DNA from 2 places in the Sphingobium salicis subsp. salicis genome. Region 1 is predicted to be linked to the other one. Evidence: riboswitches for the same ligand, from Rfam matches in the RefSeq annotation. Region 1 holds a riboswitch; the other holds the start of a gene.
The links. Region 1 has a riboswitch for S-adenosylmethionine ahead of VHN57_RS13540 (threonine aldolase family protein). Riboswitches for the same ligand answer to the same signal wherever they lie in the genome.
Positions count from the first base shown of each region.

Region 2: linked by a shared signal. The riboswitch ahead of VHN57_RS12005 (homoserine O-succinyltransferase) and the one ahead of VHN57_RS13540 (threonine aldolase family protein) in region 1 are both predicted to bind S-adenosylmethionine.

Region 1 is NZ_JAYRCS010000001.1:2,778,997-2,783,603, forward strand. It holds gene VHN57_RS13530 (patatin-like protein) at 1-502, shown strand, start outside; gene VHN57_RS13535 (hypothetical protein) at 499-996, shown strand; gene VHN57_RS13540 (threonine aldolase family protein) at 1,027-2,073, opposite strand; SAM-I-IV-variant riboswitch at 2,131-2,239, opposite strand; gene VHN57_RS13545 (4a-hydroxytetrahydrobiopterin dehydratase) at 2,275-2,565, opposite strand; gene VHN57_RS13550 (metallopeptidase family protein) at 2,606-3,013, shown strand; gene ccmA (heme ABC exporter ATP-binding protein CcmA) at 3,010-3,627, shown strand; gene VHN57_RS13560 (heme exporter protein CcmB) at 3,618-4,265, shown strand; gene VHN57_RS13565 (patatin-like phospholipase family protein) at 4,373-4,607, shown strand, end outside.
Region 2 is NZ_JAYRCS010000001.1:2,477,302-2,481,908, reverse strand. It holds gene fabF (beta-ketoacyl-ACP synthase II) at 1-1,053, shown strand, start outside; gene mltG (endolytic transglycosylase MltG) at 1,163-2,134, shown strand; SAM-I-IV-variant riboswitch at 2,195-2,303, shown strand; gene VHN57_RS12005 (homoserine O-succinyltransferase) at 2,343-3,269, shown strand; gene VHN57_RS12000 (sugar transporter) at 3,280-3,699, opposite strand; gene VHN57_RS11995 (2'-5' RNA ligase family protein) at 3,807-4,310, shown strand; gene VHN57_RS11990 (hypothetical protein) at 4,515-4,607, shown strand, end outside.

The DNA of each region.
Region 1 (4,607 bases):
GGCGCGTGACCTGCGTGCCCGCGACGAGGCAGCCGACATGCTGCTGGCCGAGGCGCTCGCCAACCTGCCCAAGGCGGGGCGCCGCACCATGTTGCTGGCCTATCTCGGTTTCCCCTTCTCCGACATCGCGACCTTACCGTTGCTTCAGGGTGACGCAGTCGATGAATATGATCCGATAAAGGTCGACCGGATTTCGCCCGAAGATTGCACCGCCATCCGCGCCGGCGGCGCCAACGCCACGCTAAAAGGCATAGAATTCAACAATTTTGGCGCCTTCTTCAGCCGGGTCTATCGGGAGAATGACTATCTGTGGGGCAGGCTCCATGGGGTGGAGCGCCTGCTGGATATCGTAATTTCCGCAATTCCTGCCCCAACCCGTCTTCCCGAAGGGGCGTTGCGCAACTATAGGCGGGCGGCGTTTCTGGCGATCCTCGACGAGGAAGAGTCGCGCTTGCCGCATGTTGCGGATCTGATCGCCGGACTGCGGGAGGAAATCGGGTGAAGGGGCGTTTGAAGCTGTTTCCGATGATGCTGGCGCTGGTGCTCGTCACCGGCTGCAAGGGCTCGTCCGATGACAGCGCTGAGGCCGCCCCGGTCAGCGCACCGCAGCAGGTGGCCGTCGCCGTCGTCCAGCCCGATCCGCCGCCGCCCGCTCCCCCCGCCGTCCTGCCCTCGCGCCCGGCGCCGATCGTCACCGTCGGCCCGCCCGGCCCGACCAATTCGCTCGACCTGCCGCCGTCCAGCAATGCGGCCCAGCCCGCCCCCTTCCCGCGCGAAGTCACCGCCTTCATGGTCGACCGCGACAGCTGCGACCATTTCCGCGGCGAGGAACCCTATGATGCGGAACGGCGCGCCTATATCGAGGAAAGCGTCGCCGAACTCTGCTCCGGCACCGACGCGAAGCTGGCCTTGCTGCGCAAGCGCTACGAAAAGATGCCGGACGTCATCAGCGCGTTGAGCAGCTATGACGCCCGGATCGAGGGCGAGGAACCCTGAGGCCGCCTCGCCCGCACTAGCGCCATCCGGTCAGGCGGCGACCGCCAGACAGGCTTCCCTGATGTCGCGGGCCAGTTCGTCGACCCGCTCCACCTGCGCATCCCAGGCGAACATGAATCGCGCGCCGCCGCCGATGAAGGTGTAGAAACGCCAGCCGCGCGCGCGCAGGGCTTCCAGCACCTCCGCGGGGGCCGTCAGGAACAGCGCATTGGCCTCCACCGGGAAGATCGGGCTGACATCGGGCAGGTCGGCGATCGCAACCGCCAGCCGGCGCGCGCAATCATTGCCGTGGCGGGCATTGCGCAACCAGGCGCCGCTTTCCAGCAGGCCGATCCAGGGCGCCGACAGGAAGCGCATCTTCGACGCCAGTTGCCCCGCCTGCTTGCAGCGATAGTCGAAATCCTGCGCCAGCGCGCGATCGAAGAAGATCACCGCCTCGCCCACGGCCATGCCATTCTTGGTGCCGCCAAAGCAGAGCACGTCGACGCCCGCCTTCCAGCTGATTTCCGCCGGATCGCAGCCCAGGCTGGCGCAGGCATGGGCGAAGCGCGCGCCGTCCATATGCAGTTTCAGCCCCAGTTCGCGGCACACGGCAGAAATCGCGCGCACTTCCTCGACAGTGTAGACAAGGCCGGTCTCGGTCGGCTGGGTGATGGTGACGACGCGCGGCTTGGGGAAATGGATGTCGGACCGGCTGGTCGCGAGCTGCCGGATCGCGTCCGGCGTCAGCTTGCCGTCGGCCGAGGGCGCGGCGAGCAGCTTCGACCCGTTGGAGAAGAATTCGGGCGCGCCGCATTCGTCGGTCTCGACATGGGCGGCCGCCGAACAGATCACGCTATGATAGGATTGGCACAGCGCCGCGAGCGCCAGCGAATTGGCGGCCGTGCCGTTAAAGACGAAGAAGACCTCCGCATCGCCGCCGAACAGGGTGCGGAAATTGTCCGCCGCGCGCTGCGTCCATTCATCCTCGCCATAGGCCGTCGCCGATCCGCTGTTCGCCGCGAGCATCGCGTCGAGCGCCTCGGGGCAGGCCCCGGCATAATTGTCGCTGGCAAATTGCTGTGTGGAAATGGGCACGTCATGCTTCCGTCTGCTGGTGTTTGACCAAGCATCGGATCAACGTCGTCGTGGCTGCATGTCCCGTTGGATTGCCGGTCCGGCCACATCCCCCTCTTTCGAAAGGCACCACCTTGCTCGGGGAGCAGGTTGGTGTCGGACGTTGGCCCGACTCTTGATGTTGCCGGGGCGATTATCGGCCGGGCGATGCCGCGTCAAGCATCAGCGCAGCAGCGCCTCTATCCCCTTCGCCAGATCGATGTCCCGTTGCGACAGGCCGCCGGCATCATGGGTGGTGAGCGTGATTTCGACCCGATTATAGACGTTCGACCATTCGGGATGATGGTCGGCCTTTTCCGCCAGCAGCGCCACCCGCGTCATGAAGCCGAAGGCGGCGACAAAGTCGGGAAAGGTGAAGCTGCGCGCGATCCCGTCCGGTTCGGCGACCGCCGTCCATTCGGGCAAATCCGCCAGCGCGATCGCCCGTTCCGTTTCGTTCAGTCTGGCAAGCATTTCTCTATCCTGCGTTATTTCTTTCGCCTATGTGACAGCCATGCCTGACACTGGTCAATCGTTCCGCTTCGCCCCTACCCCACAGGAAATCGAGACACTTGCGCTGGAGGCCCTGAGCCGCCTGCCCGAGCCCTTCCGTTCCTATCTCTCCAATGTCGTGATGCTGGTCGAGGATTTCGCCGACGCCGATATCCTGAAGGAGATGGAGATTGACGATCCGTTCGGCCTGACCGGCCTCTATAGCGGCCGTCCCTTCGGGCAGGAGGCGCAGACCGGCGACCTGCCGCCGACCGTGCATCTTTTCCGCCGCCCGCTGCTCGACGAATGGGTCGAAACCGGCGTGCCGCTCGAAGCGCTCATCACCCATGTCGTGGTGCATGAAATCGGCCATCATTTCGGCCTGTCGGACATCGACATGCATGTGCTGGAGGATATGGTCGCCCCATGAGCGGCGCGGCGCTGCGCCTGTCGGGCCTGGCCTGTCTGCGCGGCGGACGCCTGCTCTTTGCCGGCGTCGACCTGATGCTGGCGGCCGGCGGCAGTGCCTTGCTGCACGGCGCCAACGGCATCGGCAAGTCGAGCCTGCTGCGCCAGTGTGCCGGACTCCTGCCCATTCATGCCGGGACGATCGACCGCCAGGGCAGCGTCGCGCTGGCCGACGAGCGGCTGGCGCTCGACATGGAATTGCCGCTCCACCGCGCACTCGGCTTCTGGGCACGGCTCGACCGGGCGGATGCGGCCGCGCTCGACCGCGCGCTCCACGCCATGGCGCTCGCCCCCTTGCGCGACGTGCCGGTGCGCATGCTTTCCACCGGCCAGCGCAAGCGCGCCATGCTCGCCCGCGTGATTGCCAGCGGCGCGGATATCTGGCTGCTGGACGAACCGGCCAACGGCCTGGACGATGCGTCGGTCGCGCTGCTCGGCGCGGCGGTGGCGGACCATCTGGCGGCCGGCGGCATCGTCGTCGCTGCCTCGCACCAGCCATTGCCGCTGACCGATCCGGTGCGGATCGAGATGGCCGCCCATGTGCCGGACCCGGCGCAGGAGGCGTCATGCGACTGATCGCCCTGCTCGTCGCCCGCGACCTGGGACAGGCCTGGCGCTCGGCCGGGCTGTGGCTGCCGGTCGCCTTCCTGCTGCTGGTCGCCAGCCTCTACCCCTTTGCGGTCGGTCCCGACGCCGCCCTGCTCGCCCGCACCGGCGGCGGCATGTTGTGGATTGCGGCGCTGCTCGCCAGCCTGTTGCCGGTCGATCGGCTGGTCGCGCCCGATCGCGACGCCGGCATCCTGGACCAGATCGCGCTGCGCGGCATCAGCGAGGAGATGGTGGTGATCGCCCGGCTGATTGCCCATTGGCTGGGTTTCGGCCCGCCGCTGATGATCGCCGCCCTGCCCGCCGCCGCGCTGCTGAAGCTGGACGGCGCGACGATCCTGACGCTGGAGGCCGGGCTGTTGATCGGCACGCCCGCGCTTGCCGCGCTCGGCCTGCTGGTGGCGACGCTGACCGCCGGACTGCGCTCGTCGGGCGCGCTGGCGGGCCTGCTCGCCCTGCCGCTGGCGGTGCCGCTGCTGATCTTTGGCGCGGGCACCTTGGGCGACGGCAGCGGCGCCGCGTTCAAATTCCTGGGCGCCGCCTCCCTGCTGCTGGTCGCGATCACACCGATCGCGGGCGGCGCGGCGATCCGCGCGGGTCGGGAATGAGGTTTGTGCAACGCGCAAGGCGTTGACATTGGCGGGCCGCAATGGTCCCATGCTGCATCGCAACAAACTCCGATAGCGGGGCATCCCCGCCAAGCGCGAGGTGCCCGATGCCCGATCCGACTGCCGAGCCGCAAAGCCGCCTGATCGACCTGGCCCTGCAGGGCGGCGGCGCCCATGGCGCCTTCACCTGGGGCGTGCTCGACCGCCTGCTGGAGGAACCCTGGCTGCGGATCGACGGCATATCGGGCACGTCGGCCGGGGCGATGAACGCGGCCGTGCTGGCCAGCGGCTATGCCCATGGCGGCGCGCCGGGCGCCCGCCGCGCCCTCACCCGCTTCTGGA
Region 2 (4,607 bases), 300 kb from region 1:
AAGATCCAGCGCCAGGTCGATCCGTTCATCGTCTATGGCATTTCCGCCGCCAGCCAGGCGCTGCGCGACGCGGGCCTGGACAACATGTCGGAAGAAGAGCGCCTGCGCGCCGGCTGCTCGATCGGTTCGGGCATCGGCGGCCTGCCGGGCATCGAAAGCGAATCGCTGGTGCTGGCCAATAAGGGCCCCAACCGCGTTTCGCCGCACTTCGTCCATGGTCGTCTGATCAACCTGATCTCCGGCCAGGTCTCGATCAAATACGGTCTGATGGGTCCGAACCATGCCGTCGTCACCGCCTGCTCGACCGGCGCCCACTCGATTGGCGACGCTGCGCGCATGATCGCGATGGATGATGCTGACGTGATGCTGGCGGGTGGCGCGGAAAGCGCGATCTGCCCGATCGGCATCGCCGGCTTCGCCCAGGCGCGTGCGCTCTCGACCGGCTTCAACGACACGCCGGAAAAGGCGTCGCGTCCCTATGACGTCAACCGTGACGGCTTCGTCATGGGCGAAGGCGCGGGCGTGGTCGTGCTGGAAGAATATGAGCGGGCCAAGGCGCGCGGCGCGAAAATCTATGCCGAAGTCATCGGCTATGGCCTGACCGGGGACGCCTATCATGTCACCGCTCCCCATCCGGAGGGCAATGGCGGCTTCCGTTCGATGCAGATGGCGCTCAAGCGTTCGGGCCTGTCGCTGGAAGATATCGACTATGTGAACGCGCATGGCACCTCGACCCCGCTGGGCGACGAGCTGGAACTGGGCGCAGTCAAGCGTCTGTTCGGCGATCATCTGGGCAGCATGTCGATGTCGTCGACCAAGTCGGCGATCGGCCATCTGCTGGGCGGCGCGGGCGCGGTGGAGAGCATCTTCTGCATCCTCGCCATGCGCGACCAGATCGTGCCGCCGACGCTCAACCTCGACGAGCCGAGCGAAAGCTGCAAGGGCGTGGACCTGGTCCCGCATGTCGCCAAGGAACGCAAGGTGCGCGCGGTGCTGAACAACTCGTTCGGCTTCGGCGGCACCAACGCCTCGCTCATCATGAAGGCGATCTGATACGCCTGATCCTCCCCTGAAAAGGGGAGGATCATGTAAGCCATAGCCGGTTGGGCATTATTTGGGTCGGGCAGTTGGGATGATGGCAAGACGATCCGGCGCAAATCCGGTGCGGCGACTGGGCTGCATCATCCTTCTGATCGGCCTCGCCGTTGTCGCCTTTGTCGGTTTCCGTTTCGTCCATGGCTGGACCGAGACGGGGCCGGCCACCCAGAATATCAGCATCGTCGTGCCGGAGGGATCGACCCTGTCCGACGCCGCGGTGCTGCTGAAATCGGCCGGCGCGGTGCGTTCGGCCGATGCCTTCCTGACCCGCGCGAAGGTCTTTGGCGGCGCCAAGCCGATCAAGGCCGGCGAGTTCGTGGTGCCCAAGGGCGCCAGCAACCGCGAGATATTGTCGATCCTGCAGGGCGGCAAGACGCTGACCCGGCTGGTCACCATCCCCGAAGGCATGCCGTCGATCCTGGTGCAGGAACGGCTGATGGCGAATGACGAGCTGACCGGCGATGTCGCGGTGCCGCAGGAGGGCAGCGTGCTGCCCGACAGCTATGCTTTCGACAAGGGCGAGCCGCGCGCCGCCGTGCTGAAGCGCATGCAGGCGGCGATGGACAAGGCGCTGGCGAAGCTCTGGGCCGAACGCGCGCCCAACACGATCGCCAAGTCGCCCCAGGAGGCGATCATCCTCGCCTCGATCGTCGAGAAGGAGACCGCGATCGCCAAGGAGCGGCCGATGGTCGCGGGCGTCTACAGCAACCGTCTGCGCAAGAACATGATGCTGCAGGCCGATCCGACGATTATCTATCCGATCACCAAAGGCAAGCCGCTCGGCCGCCGGATCAAGAAGTCCGAGATCGCCGACGTCAACGACTACAACACCTATGCCATGGCTGGCCTGCCCAAGGGGCCGATCGCCAATCCGGGTCGGCTGTCGATCCTGGCGGTGCTGCACCCGGCGGAGACGAATGCGCTCTATTTCGTCGCGGACGGGAAGGGCGGCCATATCTTTGCCGACACCTATCAGCAGCATAATGAGAATGTGCGGAAGTGGTTCGAGATCCGCCGCGCGCGGGGCGAGCTGTAAAGCCCGGCTTGGCCGATATATAGCCGGGCTTGCCACATGGCCCGGCGCGCGCTAGGGATAGTGCAGCATCAAGAGTTGGGGCGACGCCCAACGCCAACCTGCCGTTCCGGGCAAGGTGGCACTCCCGATCCGGGAGGATGTGGCCGATCCGGCAACAAAGCGGACCTCAGCCACCGATCGTCGCCCCGCCAGGAAGGACTGACGAGACGTGCCGATCAAGATTGCCGACGACCTGCCCGCCCGCCGCACTTTGGAAGCCGAAGGCGTTGCCGTGATGGGCGAGGCCGACGCGGTGCGGCAGGATATCCGCCCGCTGCGGATCGCGCTGCTGAACCTGATGCCCAACAAGATCGATACCGAGACGCAGCTTGCGCGGCTGCTCGGCGCCTCGCCGTTGCAGGTGGAACTGACGCTGGTGCGGGTCAGCGACCATGTGTCGCGCAACACCTCCGCCGATCATATGCAGTCCTTCTACCGCGCCTGGACCGATGTGCGCGACGAACGCTTCGACGGCTTCCTGATCACCGGCGCGCCGGTCGAGCATCTGCCGTTCGAGGAGGTGAGCTACTGGCAGGAACTGCGCGCCATCTTCGACTGGACCCAGACCCATGTGCATCGTTCGCTCAGCATCTGCTGGGCGGCGCAGGCGGCCCTTTATCATTTCCACGGGGTTCCGAAACACGCGCTGGAGCGCAAGGCGTTCGGCGTGTTCCGCCATCGCAACCATGCCCCGGCCTCACCCTATCTGCGGGGCTTTTCCGACGATTTCTCGATCCCCGTGTCGCGCTGGTCGGAAGTGCGGCGGGAATCGCTGCCGCTCGATCGCGGGCTGCAACTGCTGGCCGACAGCGCGGAGACCGGCCCCTGCCTGGTCCATGATCCGCGCCATGGCTTCCTGCACATGTTCAACCATGTCGAATATGACACGCGCACCCTGGGCGACGAATATGCGCGCGACGGCGGCCGCCAGATGCCGGCCCATTATTTCCCCGACGACGACCCGACCCGGCCGCCGGAAAATCGCTGGCGCAGCCATGCCCATCTGCTGTTCGGCAACTGGATCAACGACCTCTACCAGACCGCGCCGTTCGACGTGGACATGATCGGCCAGGAGATATTGCAGAGCGCGGCCTGATCGGCGCCGATCAGCGCAGCAGGCCCTTGGCCGCCTGACTGCGGGCGTAGAGCCACTGGCCGATGCCGATCAGGACGATGACGGCCGGGAAGATCGCCGCGCCCGCGCCCTTCACCGCCAGCAGGTCGGTGCCAAGGAACGTGTGTCCGAATTGGACGATCACCGCGAGCAGCGACAGCAGGAACAGCGGCACCGCGACGCGGCGGCGCAGCAGCAGGGCGATCGCGCCCAGCGTGCCAGCGCCCACCGCCACCGCATAGACGGCCCAGGCCCAGCCGGGCATCTGGGCGAAGGCGCGGGCGGTGTCGGGATCGGTCTTGGCGAGTTCGCTGAGGTCGGCGCCATATTGCATGACGAAGGCGGCGACCCCCATCAGGTTCCATAGCAGCAGGATGACGGCGATGATGACGAAGGATTCCGGTGCGCGCATGATGCTTCCCCTCCTGGCCCGCGCCTGCTTGCCGGGCGCGGCATCTGTCATCATATAGCCTGTCCCGGCCGGGCGAAAGTCCGCCATCGCGTTGCAGGGAGGCGGTTCTGGCTGATCCGATCATCGTCACCGCGCTGCTGGGCGCCGCCGATTTCGCCTGGGCGGATGGCTTGCGCCGCGCCCATTTTCCGCCCGAACGCAATCAGGTGCCAGCGCATGTCACCCTGTTCCATCATCTGCCGCCTTCGCTGCTGCCGGAACTCAGGACGCGGATGAAGCAGATATGCGCCGGCCCCGCGCCACTGGCGCGGCTGGGCGATGTGTTGCTGCTGGGGCAGGGGGTCGCCTATCGCATCGACAGTCCCGATCTGGCGGCGTTGCGGGACGAATTGGCGGACGCCTTCACAGGCCTGCTGACGCCGCAGGACCAGGCCGGCTTTCGCCCGCATCTGACCGTGCAGAACAAGGTGGAGCCCAGGGTCGCGCGGGCGCTGGCCGACCGATTGCGCGCCGATTTCCATCCTCGCCCGATCGCAATCGCGGGCCTGGCCGCCTGGCACTATCGCGGCGGACCATGGGAACTGGCAAGCGAGACCCGGTTTCGCGGGTAGGGGGGATTTGGGTGGGAACAAGACATAGCCCCTCCCTTTCAGGGAGGGGGTGGGGTGGGTGGCGAGCGCAGCGAGATTCTGCCCGATCGACCGTAGGCCGCCGCTATGCGGCGCACCCACCCCACTCCCCTCCCTGAAAGGGAGGGGAGTGGGAAACGTCAGATTCTGCTCGCATCGCGCCCGTTTGCCGGTCATTCTGGCCTCATGAACAAGGGCGTATTAGCTCAAGCTACGATCCGCGCCAGCGAGGCGCTGGACGCCGTGTATCGCACTTTCGAGATGCCGGCGCCGTCAACG